3 regions of the Colwellia sp. KU-HH00111 genome follow, and region 1 is predicted to be linked to each of the others. Evidence: predicted binding sites of a transcription regulator. Region 1 holds the regulator's gene; each other region holds the start of a gene.
What was found. The regulator MetJ, encoded in region 1, represses methionine synthesis genes. The targets are predictions, from matches to a motif close to TAGACGTCTAGACGTCTA.
Positions count from the first base shown of each region.

Region 2: a site for MetJ is predicted at 2,415-2,432, ahead of ABXG98_RS09860 (homoserine O-succinyltransferase). Genes of this name have one in related genera too.
Region 3: a site for MetJ is predicted at 2,776-2,793, ahead of metE (5-methyltetrahydropteroyltriglutamate--homocysteine S-methyltransferase). Genes of this name have one in related genera too.

Region 1 covers NZ_BAABWO010000005.1:284,532-289,319, reverse strand. The annotation lists gene ABXG98_RS11545 (acyl-CoA thioesterase) at 1-37, opposite strand, end outside; gene ABXG98_RS11540 (hypothetical protein) at 273-662, shown strand; gene hemE (uroporphyrinogen decarboxylase) at 1,273-2,340, shown strand; gene metJ (met regulon transcriptional regulator MetJ) at 2,419-2,748, opposite strand; gene metB (cystathionine gamma-synthase) at 2,997-4,166, shown strand; gene metL (bifunctional aspartate kinase/homoserine dehydrogenase II) at 4,205-4,788, shown strand, end outside.
Region 2 covers NZ_BAABWO010000004.1:253,056-257,843, forward strand. The annotation lists gene ABXG98_RS09850 (hypothetical protein) at 1-852, shown strand, start outside; gene recA (recombinase RecA) at 1,246-2,271, shown strand; gene ABXG98_RS09860 (homoserine O-succinyltransferase) at 2,532-3,479, shown strand; gene metH (methionine synthase) at 3,551-4,788, shown strand, end outside.
Region 3 covers NZ_BAABWO010000005.1:179,557-184,344, reverse strand. The annotation lists gene ABXG98_RS11070 (efflux RND transporter permease subunit) at 1-1,084, shown strand, start outside; gene ABXG98_RS11065 (DNA-J related domain-containing protein) at 1,107-1,709, opposite strand; gene ABXG98_RS11060 (LysR substrate-binding domain-containing protein) at 1,779-2,699, opposite strand; gene metE (5-methyltetrahydropteroyltriglutamate--homocysteine S-methyltransferase) at 2,839-4,788, shown strand, end outside.

The DNA of each region.
Region 1 (4,788 bases):
AAAATCTCAGGGTTACATCCCGCTGTGGGTTATTCATCATTTATTCTCTAGGTTTATTGTTAAATGAAATTTATCTGGTTAATACATGATTAGCAAATACTTTTACTTTATTGTATATACTCACCTTGCAGTGGTATATGCTATTCCTTGGTTCTACTTGAGGCGATAGACTTCAAACAGGGCTACAATTAGCATTGAAGTCAGCAAGTGGTCTGGTTTTAGTTTATTGGTGTTTACCCCGTCGGGCTTTTTTATTTGGTGGAAGAAATAATATGAACGAACACGGCTCTTTTACCCTAGAAGTTATTCATCAAACTTTGGTTGTTAAATGTTTTGATGCTTGGAATACAGAAACTGTGACTAGACTGTGTAAAGAGTATAAAGAGCATGCACAACAAATTAGTGACAAACCTTGGGGATGTTTGGTTGACATGTCTTGCTGGGAATTATCTACCCCAGATATGTGGGAAAAAATAGATGAATTAAATGAATGGGGTAATCAAAACAACCAAAAATTTGAAGTGGTGATTTGCAGTTTATCTATCCAAAGAAGTTTAATGGAATCAAGCCATGAAGTGCTTACCAATGTTGAAACACAGTTCTGTGAAGATATAGCGCAAGCATATGAGTGGTTAGCCAGTGTTGGTGTTTACAAAAAATAATCCCCAAAACCTTATTTTTATTAAGTTCTTCTCATCTTTTAAACTCGTTAATCCTAGAATCAAGCACAAATAACTACTTGCCATTAATGAATAATAAATCAATAGCAATAAAAAAGCCTTTCTCAAAGAGAAAGGCTTGAAATGCTCGCTTTATGGTCTTGTTAATCAAGATTCTTATTATTGGAATTTAGAAGTATTTTTATTATTAATCGGTGCTTCTTTGCTTGTGCTGGTATTTTATAACAAAGCATTTTCGCTGCTGCAACAACTTTAATAGAGCATAAACTCGACGATTTCTTTCGTATAAAGCCTAATACGCGCAGGGCTGTTAGCTAAGTTACTGATTGTTAGTAAAATCATCTTTTCAGATGAAATGTAACAAAGTTGAAATATTTTTTTAGATTGTGGTAACAATTACCACTTGGGCATCTATCCGAGCTATGATCTTTTACCTTGCTCTAGATGAGTTAGAGCAAAAGGAATTGATTTGGCGCATAGATTCAAAATACAGCAAATGCTAGAATGTCCGCCATAATTTGTTCGTTGTCGCAATTAATGGTTAATTTCAATGCGGGCAAACAGTTAATAGCTATATTTAGAGGGTTTATTGGTGACAGAATTAAAAAATGATAATTATTTACGTGCGCTGTTAAAGCAACCAGTAGATTACACGCCCGTTTGGATGATGAGACAAGCAGGACGTTATTTGCCTGAGTACCGTGAACTAAGAGCAACCGCAGGAGACTTTATGTCGCTGTGTCGTAATGCTGAATTTGCTTGCGAAGTGACCATTCAGCCATTACGTCGTTTTAAATTAGATGCGGCTATTTTATTTAGCGATATACTCACCATTCCTGACGCCATGGGCTTAGGTTTGTATTTTGAAACAGGTGAAGGCCCTAAGTTTACCAACCCGATCACTTGTAAAGCCGATATTGAAAAAATCGCTATTCCTGATCCAGAAGATGAACTGGGTTATGTGATGAATGCTGTACGTACCATTCGTAAAGAACTTAACGGCTCAGTACCGTTAATTGGGTTTTCTGGTAGTCCATGGACCTTAGCCACCTATATGATTGAAGGGGGCAGCTCTAAAGCCTTTACTAAAATCAAAAAAATGATGTTTTCTGACCCACAGAGTTTGCACTTGTTATTAGATAAGTTAGCCGACTCTGTTATCACTTACTTAAATGGACAAATTGCTGCTGGTGCCCAGTCGGTGATGGTATTTGATACTTGGGGCGGGGTATTATCGCCACGCGATTATAAAGATTTTTCGTTGCAATATATGGCAAAAATTGTTGATGGCTTAACGCGTCATGCTGATGGTCGTCAAGTGCCGGTGACCTTATTTACTAAAAATGGTGGCATGTGGCTAGAAGATATTGCCGCTACTGGTTGTGATGCAGTAGGCCTTGACTGGACCATTGATATTGAAAATGCCAAAGCACGTGTTGGTGATAAAGTAGCGTTACAAGGAAATATGGATCCCTCAATGTTGTATGCACCTTTACCTCGCATAGAACAAGAAGTAGCAAAAATATTAGCTGGATTTGGTGAGGGCGGTACTGGCCATGTATTTAACTTAGGACATGGTATTCACCCTGATGTGAATCCTGAACATGCGGGTCACTTTATTGAATCAGTGCATCGTTTAAGTAAACCATACCACTTGTAAATTAAAGCTATACCCAAAAATCAGAAAAGCCGTTAACACGCCAATGTTAACGGCTTTTTTTATGTGTTGTGGTTAACTTTAGTCCTCATCTACTTCATAAGCACTAAAGTCTGTAACGCCTTTTTCTTCAAGAATGCGACGAACACTTGCTGGTAATTTTTCATCATTATCTTTGGCCAGATCTTCATCGTCAGGTAAAGGTTGGCCAGTAAAAGCATGTAAAAACGCTTCGCACAATAATTCACTGTTAGTTGCATGACGTAGGTTATTGACTTGGCGTCTAGTACGTTCATCGGTTAACACTTTTAATACACGCAAAGGAATTGATACCGTAATTTTTTTTACTTGCTCGCTTTTTTTACCGTGTTCGGCATAGGGATTAATATATTCGTCATTCCACTGAGCCATGCAAATTCCTCTGTTTTAATATCTGTTTTAAGTAATTGTTTTGGTAAATAATGCGTACAAGGTGATGCACTATTTTAAATTGTTATAAGATAGATTTTACTGGATGCAGCAATTCAGTCAAGTAGAAGTTTAGATGTCTAAAATATCTTGACCTAAATAAGCAAACCGTTTAGAGTTATAGACGTCCAAACATCCAAATAGTTTAACCACTTTATTACTACTGTAATGAAGCTCAATGGGGAAAGATCATGTCAAATGCTAATATCACTAATACCACTACTTTAGCGGTGAGAGCGGGTATTAATTCCGATCTGCATCATGGGGCTGTGGTTGCACCTATTCATTTATCTAGCACTTATTCGTTAAAGGGGTTTAATGACAAACGCGAGTTTGATTACTCTCGCACGGGTAACCCAACCCGAGCAACGTTTGGACAAGCGATTGCTGATTTAGAGCAAGGGAGTGTTGGTATTGTAACAAATACTGGCATGTCAGCGGTGCTTTTACTTTGTCAACTTTTATCAAGTGACGACTTAGTGGTGATTCCTCATGACTGTTATGGTGGTAGTTTTCGTTTGTTTACCCATTTAGCCAAACGAGGGCAATTTAAACTGATTGTTGTTGATCAAAACGACCAAGCAGCACTGGCGCAAGCATTAGCGCAAAAGCCTAAGTTAGTGTTACTTGAAAGCCCAAGTAATCCACTGTTACGCTTAGTTGATATAGAAGAGGTCAGCAAAGCATGTCATCAAGTAGGTGCCTTAGTCGCTGTAGATAACACCTTTTTGTCTCCTTTGCTGCAACAACCATTAAGGTTAGGGGCTGATATTGTTATTCATTCCACCACAAAATATATCAACGGTCATAGCGATATGGTCGGAGGTGTTTTGGTCACCAAAACGCAGTCATTAGGTGAAGAGCTAGCTTGGTGGGCAAATTGCATCGGCATTACTGGCGGTGCGTTTGACAGTTTTTTGGCATTACGTGGTTTAAAAACATTACCCGTACGGATAAAGCAACATCAAGAAAACACTGAACAAGTTGCTGCCTTTCTAAAAGGTCATCCTGCAATTGATGCAGTTTACTATCCAGGCTTTAGCGATCATATTGGCCATGAGATAGCTAAAAAACAACAAGCTGGATTTGGCGCAATGTTAAGTTTTGAAGTTAAGGGTGGCGTTGAAGCAGTGAAAAAATTATTTGCTAATATTTCCTTGTTTACCTTAGCCCAATCATTAGGTGGGGTAGAAAGCTTGATTAGTCATCCGCCCACCATGACTCACGGAGGCATGGAGGAATCAGCACGCGTCAACGCGGGAATTAGTAATGCACTGGTCAGAATTTCAGTGGGCATTGAAGATGTTGAGGATATTATAGCTGACTTAACGCATGGCTTAGCGCAGAGCCAAAAAAGTTAGCGGCTAGGAGATTAAGTAAAAATGCAATTGAGTATCAAATGACAGAATTAAATACAGCCCTTAATAGAGAGTATACACACCCACGGGTGAGTAATACTATGCCTGAAAACAAATTAGCCAAGCATGCTAATAACGTACATAAGTTTGGCGGTAGCTCATTAGCCAATGCACAATGTATAGCGCGTGTGCTTGATATTATTCGTCAAAATTGTCAGTTAAACGACATTATTGTTGTGTCTGCTAATGGTAAAACAACCGATTGTTTGTTTGCACTACTTGCCCTAGCCCAAAATACTGAAACGGTTGATTTAGCTGATGCGCTAACACCATGGCTGTCAGAATTAGTAGAGCAACAGCAAACCCTTATAAGCACCTTACTCACCGAGCAAAATGCCAAACAGCTAAAACAATTATTAGCCACAGATATTGAGCAGCTTAAACAGTGGCTAAGTTCGGATTTAGTGAGACATAGAAATGATATTTTAGCGTTTGGTGAGCTGTGGTCTGCACGGTTATTGTCAGCTGCGTTGAATGAAAAAATATGTCCGAGTAATTCAATTGATGCGCGTGATTTTTTAGTTATTGATAACGAACAAGCCTGTGAGGTAGATCATGCTTTAAG
Region 2 (4,788 bases), on a different contig from region 1:
AGAGCGGCCGTTTTTTTTGATGGTAATAAAGAAACAGGTGCAAATGCGAGTTTAAGCATATTGAGTGATGAAAGCATCAGCTTGAGTAAGATCATTGCAGGGTATGACTTTGAAACTTATATGCATGGCACTGCGGAAATTCGGGGCGATTATGTGCTAACAACATTACGTGATAATAATGCTGAAAGTAGTTTACCGGATCAGGTGGTTTTATTAGAAGTGCATAGTGACCACTTTCATCAAGAGCAAGTCTTTGAAACACTTTGCCCAGCTTTACATGGTAGTTTTCAAACAGAAACACATATAGCATTTGCTTGTGGGGATGGAGTTTTATCTATTGAGCAGCAAGGGAGTGTTTTTACACCTCAGAAAATAGATAATCCAACTGATATGCCTGATGGAATCCGCATCGGCTCATTAAAAGGTAGTGCAGAAAGTAGTATCATGATTGGTTCATCGCGTGCGGGTTTCTTTTTAGTTGATTTATCAGGACAAACTATAAAGTCATTTAATTGGCAACAAGAAGAAAGCTTAACTGCATTAACGTATGGTTTTGATGGTCATAATGAACATATGTTGATACTTGATAATAAGGGCTATTTAAACTTGTTTTCTGCGGAAACAGATTGGAAGTTTGAAAGTCGTATTGAAGTTTTTGAACCTACTACTGATGATGCAAAGCCAATAATCATTGCATCAAAAGCACATGAATTTGTATATATCATTAATGGAAAGAAAATAACAACGATTGACTTACATGATGGTGAAGTTGTCGGTAATTTTGACTTAGGATTCAACCCAGGTAAAGCAGCATGGCTTGGTGTATCTGGAGAAGAAGAGCACGAACATTAATAACAGTCACTTGTAATTGTGTTAGTTCAGATTATATCTTATCAATCACCTTGAAAATTACCTTTCATTAAAAAGTTGAATTGTAAACAAAGGATAACTCTCATGTCGTATTATTAAACATACCTTTCACATATAATCGAAAATAATATAGTACTAAGTAACATTTTTTAGTTTAAAAATTGGTTTATTATATCAAAAGTAACTTTTTACATTCAAACTGTAAAAAGTTACTTTTGCCATTATAATTCTTATTAATCAAGAATATAAAAGTCTCGGTCTGTAAAAACAAATAACAAATTAAAAAATATTGTAAAAAAACTTGATACTGTACGAACTTACAGTATACTTGTTTCATTAAAACGAAATAACCAATTACGGTTCGTGGAGCAATCAATGAAAGACGAAAAAGAAAAAGCACTCTCAGCAGCGTTAAGTCAAATTGAACGTCAATTTGGTAAAGGTTCAATTATGAAACTTGGCGACAATAATACGATGGACGTAGAAACAATTTCTACTGGCTCGTTGGGGCTAGATATTGCATTGGGTGCTGGTGGTTTACCCTTTGGTCGTGTGGTTGAAATATACGGCCCAGAATCTAGCGGTAAAACTACTTTGACGTTAGAAGTTATTGCACAAGCGCAGCGTGAAGGTAAAGTGTGTGCTTTTGTCGATGCCGAGCATGCGCTTGATCCTATTTATGCTGAAAAGTTGGGCGTAAATATCAATGAATTATTGGTTTCTCAACCAGATACGGGTGAACAAGCACTTGAAATTTGTGACATGCTAACACGTTCAGGAGCAATTGATATTATTGTGGTTGATTCGGTTGCGGCATTAACACCGAAAGCAGAAATTGAAGGCGATATGGGGGATTCGCATATGGGTCTTCAAGCACGTATGTTATCGCAAGCCATGCGTAAATTGACCAGTAATTTAAAAAAATCCAATACCATGTTAATTTTCATTAACCAGATTCGTATGAAAATTGGTGTTATGTTTGGCAACCCTGAAACAACAACCGGCGGTAATGCACTTAAGTTTTACGCATCAGTCCGTTTAGATATTCGCCGCATTGGCGCTGTTAAAAATGGTGATGAAATCGTCGGTAACGAAACCCGCGTTAAAGTGGTCAAAAATAAAATTGCGCCACCATTTAAACAAGCCGAATTTCAAATTCTTTATGGTCAAGGCATTAATAACTTAGGTGAATTGATAGACTTAGGTGTGCAAAATGGTTTTGTAGAAAAAGCCGGTGCTTGGTACAGCTGTAATGGCGAACGTATTGGTCAGGGTAAAGCGAATGCGGCAAAATACCTAGAAGAACATCCAGAAATGGCTAAAGATGTTGACGTAAAACTGCGTGAAATGTTTTTAACTAAAACCGCACCAGCAGAGAAAGAAGCGGTAGCACAACCGTAATAATACCTTTATGTCAGTTGATACTTAGCTAGAGTTTGTAGCATATCACACTGAAATTTAATAAAAACATCAATATCAAGCGCTATTCTAGACGTAGAATAGCGTTTTTTTTCGTTTTGATTCTAGTTAATAATATTTTGTTTTAGCCATCTAAACGTTTAGATGTTGACATATCTAGCAATCCACGTACTATGATGATTCTAGTGCTATGCTATATTTTTCAGTTGTATTTGAATTTTTTATCCAGTGATAGGTACGTTATGCCAATTAAAATTCCCGATCAATTACCGGCTTTGTCGGTATTAGACAAAGAGAATATCTTTGTGATGTCAGAGCACAGAGCAATTTCACAAGAAATTCGCCCAATGCAAGTGGCGATATTGAATTTGATGCCAAATAAAATTGAAACAGAAGTGCAAATACTGCGGATGTTGTCGAACACTCCGCTGCAAATTAATGTCGAATTTATTCGAATTAATGCTAATGAATCTAAAAATACGCCAACAGAACATCTTGAGAATTTTTATCATTTATTTGATGACATTAAACACAGGCAATACGATGGTTTGATTATTACAGGCGCTCCATTGGCCTTGTTAGATTACTCACAAGTTACCTTTTGGGACAAAATTTGTGAAGTATTTGATTGGGCTGAAAATAATGTAACGTCAACCATGTTTTCTTGCTGGGCGGCTCATGCTGCGCTATACCATCATTACGGTTTAAACCGTCATTTGCGAAAAGAAAAACTATCTGGAGTATTTAAACATACAACCCTAGATGAAAAAGAGCTACTAACGCGTGGCTTTGATGAGAGTTTTAACGTACCACACTCTCGGTATGGGTATATCGATAAAGTTGATTATCAAAGTATTCCAGAAATTCAAATTTTGGCAGAATCAGCGGAGGCAGGTGTTTATTTAGCGGCAAGCAAAAATAAACAGCAAGTTTATTTAACTGGGCATCCTGAATATGACACTACAACATTACATGAAGAATACCTGCGTGATAGCGCTCAGGGCGATAATATTGCTTTGCCAAAAAATTATTACCAAGAAAACGACCTAAATAAAGCGCCAGTAGGGTCGTGGCGAAGTCACGGTAGTTTATTATTTACAAACTGGCTTAATTACTACGTTTATCAAATAACACCTTATAAGTTGGATGCTTCAAACATTAAAGCAATCCATCCAGATACTGTTATATAAATCAGTATTATAATCTTGTGATAACAAGGTTGTTCGGTTTAAAAAATTATCTATAAAAATTGAGAAACACTATGCAAAAATCACCATCATTCTCCCTGCTTGAGCAGCAACTAGCCAACAATATTCTTATCTTAGATGGTGCGATGGGTACCATGATCCAAGCTTATAAGTTTGAAGAGCAAGATTTTCGTGGCGAGCGTTTTGCTGATTGGCATAGCGATTTAAAAGGAAATAATGACTTATTAGTGTTAACACAAAGTGATGTGATTAAAGCCATTCACCTGCAATACCTAGAAGCAGGTGCAGATATTCTAGAAACGAATACTTTCAATGCAACATCTATTGCCATGGCTGACTATGATATGGCAAATTTAAGTGCTGAAATTAATTTAAAAGCGGCACAAATTGCTCGTCAAGCGGCGGATGAATATAATGTTAAAACGCCGAACAAACCGCGTTTTGTCGCTGGGGTGTTAGGGCCAACCAACCGTACATGCTCAATATCGCCAGATGTGAATGATCCCGCATTTCGTAATGTAACCTTTGATGAATTAAAAACGGCATATATTGAATCAACTACCGCGTTAATCGAAGGCGGTAGTGACATTATTTTAATTGAAACAATTTTTGATACTTTAAATGCAAAAGCGGCAATATTTGCAGTTGAGACAGTGTTTGAACAATTAAATGTGCGTTTACCTGTGATGATATCTGGCACAATAACCGATGCGTCAGGTCGGACACTGTCAGGACAAACAACCGAGGCATTTTATAATTCATTACGTCACGCTAAACCTATCTCATTTGGCTTAAACTGTGCGCTAGGCCCCGTTGAATTGCGTCAATACGTGGAAGAATTAAGCCGAATTAGCGATGTGGCAGTATCAGCACACCCCAATGCAGGTTTGCCTAATGCCTTTGGTGAGTATGATTTCACCGTAGAAGATATGAATACTCATGTTGCCGAGTGGGCGACATCAGGTTTTTTAAATATTATCGGCGGATGTTGTGGTACAACGCCGGCACACATTAAGGGCATGGCTGATTCAGTTGCGGGCATTAAACCTCGGAAAATTGAGGCAAAAGAGATCGCTTGCCGGTTATCGGGGTTAGAAGCGTTAACGATTCAAGAAGATTCATTGTTTGTTAATGTCGGTGAACGTACAAATGTCACAGGCTCGGCCATTTTTAAACGTTTGATCAAAGAAGATAATTATGATCAAGCGATCGCGGTTGCTTTACAGCAAGTCGAAAACGGTGCGCAAATCATCGACATTAATATGGATGAGGGCATGCTCGATTCAAAATC
Region 3 (4,788 bases), 100 kb from region 1:
ACGTGGTGATAATTATGAAGAACTGCGTTTGGCTACAGATGCCTTAACTGCATTTGTTAAAGCTGATGCTCGTTATAAAGATGTATCTGATGATGACTCAAAAGGTCGGTTTGGCTTGCAACTTAGGTTAAATGCGGATGCAATCAATCGATTTGGTGTAGCACCAACTGATGTTCAACGCGCTATTAAAATGTTGATCGATGGTGAGATTGTGAGTTATGTGCAGGAAGAGGGCGATCGCGTTGCGCTGCGAGTAAAGTCTACAGCATCTGAAATTAATCAATTTGAAAATGTTGATACGTTACTGCAGTTAACGCTGCCAACACCCTATGGCACAAGTATAGAATTACGTGATTTGGTCGATGTTGAAACAGTGCAAGTAAAAAGTAATATAAGACATTACAACTTTAAACGCACCATTACTTTAGAGTCTGATATCGACAAACAATTGATGGATACTGTTGAAGCTAATGCGCTAATTCTAGCGCATTGGCAAACCATATCAGCAAGTTTTCCTAATACCTCGTTAGATTTTTCAGGGGAACTTGATGATATTCAAGAAAGTATTGATGCAATTGGTGTGTTGTTTTTGTTTGGTATTGGTTTAATGTACTTGATTCTCAGTACGCAATTTCAAAGTTACTTTCAACCCTTAATGATTTTGTTAACAGTGCCGTTAGCCTTTGTTGGCGTTACTTTAGGATTACTGGTATCGAGTCATCCCTTAAGCTTGTTCACCATGTATGGAATTGTTGCTCTAGCAGGTATTGCAGTTAATTCTTCAATAGTATTGATCTCGACAGCAAACGACAATATTAACAAAGGGATGAGCTTAACACATGCTACCTTCTATGCCGCACGTCGACGCATGTTGCCTATTATCATTACCACGTTAACAACAGTCGCTGGTTTGTTTTCGTTAGCATCAGGTTTAGGGGGACACTCATTGGTATGGTCGCCGGTGGCAACATCAATTGTGTGGGGATTAATTTTTTCATCTTTTTTAACGATGTTTGCTATTCCTGCCTTATATCAATTAGTGATGCGTCGTGCGTACAATAAAACAAAGTTAAACAATACATAACTGGATATGTTTAGAATACTCGCTAAAAAGCTTTATCTAGCACAGTTTTGGCTTGTTGAATTTTATTAAAGGCTTGGTTACTACCGCCTTTATCTGGATGGTGTTTTTGTACCAGCTGGAGATAGCGGGTTTTAACCATTTTAGCGTCAGCATTTGCTGGTAAATTTAGCACTGCCAGTGCAGCATTTTTTTCATCTTGCGCGAGATACTTTTGCCAAAAGGATGTGAGCATACCCTCTATTTGAGCTTTTTGCGTGTCAAAATAATGTTTTGAATTTAAGTAATAACTTTCCAGAGGATCTGTAGAGTCAAGAGAGGTTGGTGATGACTCACTTAAAGCTTTCACCTCATTTATAGTGATTCTTTGTATTTGTATCGCACTAATGACAAGCCTATATTTTTGAGATAATTGATACTGCTTTTTTAACTGGTAAAGCGCGTGCATACACAAAAAGTGCGCATTAAATAAATCTTTGCTATCCGCTAAGCTAAAGGTTTCAAAAGGCGAGATTTTTTGAGTTTGTAAATGTTTAATAATTTGATGTTCATTGCTCAATGGATAGCATTGCATGAAGCGTTCTAGTTCATGGAGTATGGGAGTTAAATAGCGATTTAAAGTCTGCATTCGAGTCTCTGCTATGCTTGTACTTTTATTGTACCTTGTTGTTGTCATTTAGTAATTATTTTAATGATCCTATAATCGATTGAATGCCGCTATAGCATGCGGAATAAATAGCTTGATCAGCGCTAAATGCTTGCTGTCGTTTTGATAGCGTGCGTACAGTGTTTTAAATATACCGGCCTCACCAATACGTTTTGTTTGAACGAGCGATTGCTTAGTTAAGCTGTTAACTAACCACTTGGGCAGGGTGGCAATTCCCATATTGGCGGCAACCATTTGTAATATCATATGACTATTGGCAACGTGTTTAATGGCTTTTGGTTTAGTGAGTTCATTATTATCAATACTTTTATTTAAAAATAGCTTAAATATATCTAACTTTTCAGCTTTAACTGGATAGGTCAGCAGTACTTGCTGATTAAAATCTTCGGTGGTGAGAAACGCTTGCTGGTGCAAGTTTTTGGCGCTACCTAGGTTGTGATGTGTTTTAGCAAAAACGGCAACCACTTCAAACGTACCAAGCGCTTGGTAAGTATAGTTTTCATTAACACACTTTTCATCAGTAAAAACTATATCCGCAGTTGTTTGTTTTTTATCTTGATGAGCAAAAATTTGCTCCAAGAATTCAATGGTTAGCTCAGGGTGTTGCTTGGTAAACTGTTCAGTAACAGGCAAAAGCCACTGAAAACAAGCGTGACAGTCCATTGAAATACTTAACTTAGTCTCAGTTTTGTTTACCTGCTTTAGTGCTAACAGCGAGTGATTAATTTTTGGCAAGATATCATGGGCTAATGATAGTAATATTTCACCTTCAGTGGTGAATTGCACCGGAGACGTATTACGGATAAATAATGGCGTATTCAATCGTTGCTCTAAATCTTTTAGTTGGTGTGATAACGCTGACTGGCTTATAAATAGTGTCTCCGCCGCTTTTCTAATGTTACCTGCCGCTTCTATGCTTGATAGTGTTTTTAAGTGCTTTATTTCGAACATAATGAGATTTTTTCATATCCTTATTGAATTATTTGCGCTTGTGCTTTGTGCTCATGGTTTTTAAAGTATAACCATTCAAACGTCTAGACGTCTATATTTTTTATGATGTTAGTTTCTAATCAATTTATTGGAGTAGGTTATGCACATTCACACATTAGGTTTTCCGCGTATTGGCGCAAAACGCGAGTTAAAATTTTCACTAGAAAAATATTGGCGTGGCGATATTAGCCAAGCTGAATTTTTAGCACAAAGCAAATCACGCCGAGAATCAAATTGGCAAATTCAACACGATGCAGGCATTGATTTATTACCCGTGGGTGATTTTGCCCATTATGATCATGTATTAAATACCACGTTATTACTGGGGCTGGTGCCAAAACGTTTTACCCATCAACATGGTGCACAAAGTAACAATACTTTAGATATTGAATTTAGCGTTGCACGAGGACAAGCACCTACCGGGTGTCAGTGTGCTGCCAGTGATATGACCAAGTGGTTTAATACCAACTATCATTATATTGTGCCTGAGCTTTCATCAGCATTAGTAGCCAATGACGTTGAGGTTGATGTCGCGCCATTGTTGTCTCACTATAATGATGCACAAGCCGTGTCAGACCAACGCAAAGTTGTACTGATTGGCCCTATGACTTACCTCCATCTAAGTGTTGTAGAAAATGATGATAAACTGGCGTTATTGCCTTCGCTATTAGCACGATATCAACAAGTTTTTCAGCAGCTATCTGCTGCTGGGGTAACTTGGGTGCAAATTGATGAACCGATACTAGCCTTAGAGTTAAATAGTGATTGGCAACAAGCCTTTAAGCAAAGCTATAATAGCTTGAACAAAGGAACACTCAAGCTATTGTTAACCACTTATTTTGGCGCTATAGATCACCATGTGGCATTAATAAAATGCCTAGCGGTTGATGGACTTCATATTGATACTGTTGCTGAAAAAACCCAAGTAGATCTGATTATTAGTGCATTACCAGGGCACTGGGTTATTTCCTTAGGCGTGATTAACGGTCGAAATATTTGGAAAACTGACTTAGTGTCTGTGTTTCAAAAATTACAGCCATTATATCGGCAATTAGGGACGCGACTATGGCTTGCGCCTTCATGCTCATTACTGCATTCGCCGGTAGATCTAGAGCAAGAGCAAAAAATGGATGCCGAATTAAAGTCGTGGTTGGCTTTTGCCAAACAAAAATGTCAAGAATTAGCGTTACTAAAGCAGGCGCTTGTTAGTGAAAACAGTGATGAAATTACCTTATATTCTAACTCAGCCTTAGGCAGGCGTGTTGCTCCGCGCATCAATAACGTTGATGTGCAGCAACGGGTGAAATCATTAACTACAGCAAATTATCAACGGGCAGTAGCCTTTGAGCAAAGAAAACAAATTCAACAACAAGCGCTTAATTTACCGTGCTTGCCAACGACCACTATTGGGTCTTTTCCACAAACTGGCGATATTCGTGAAGTGAGAGCAAAATGGCGAAAAAATGCAATAGATCAGCAAACCTACCAAGGGTTAATTGAAGCCCAAATCAAAGCGGCAATTGTTTGTCAGGAAGAGATAGGCTTAGATGTGTTAGTTCACGGTGAAGCTGAGCGTAATGATATGGTGGAATACTTTGGTGAATTACTCGAAGGCGTTGCCTTTACTCAATTTGCTTGGGTACAAAGCTATGGCTCTCGGTGTGTTAAACCGCCAATTATTTTTGGTGATATTAGCCGTAAACATCCTATGACCTTAGAGTGGATTAAGTATGCGCAAGGTTTAACAGACAAGCCAGTAAAGGCAATGTTAACGGGGCCTGTTACCATATTAACTTGGTCATTTGTTCGAGATGATTTGCCACGAGAGCAGGTTGCCAAACAAATAGCACTAGCGATCAGTGATGAAGTAGATGACTTAGTAAATAATGGCACACAAATTATTCAAATAGATGAGCCAGCAATACGTGAAGGGATGCCAGTCAAACAAAGTCAATGGCAACATTATTTAGACTGGGCGACGGCATCATTTCGTTTGTCTGCTGCTAAAGCACCCGCACATACCCAAATTCATACCCATATGTGCTATTCA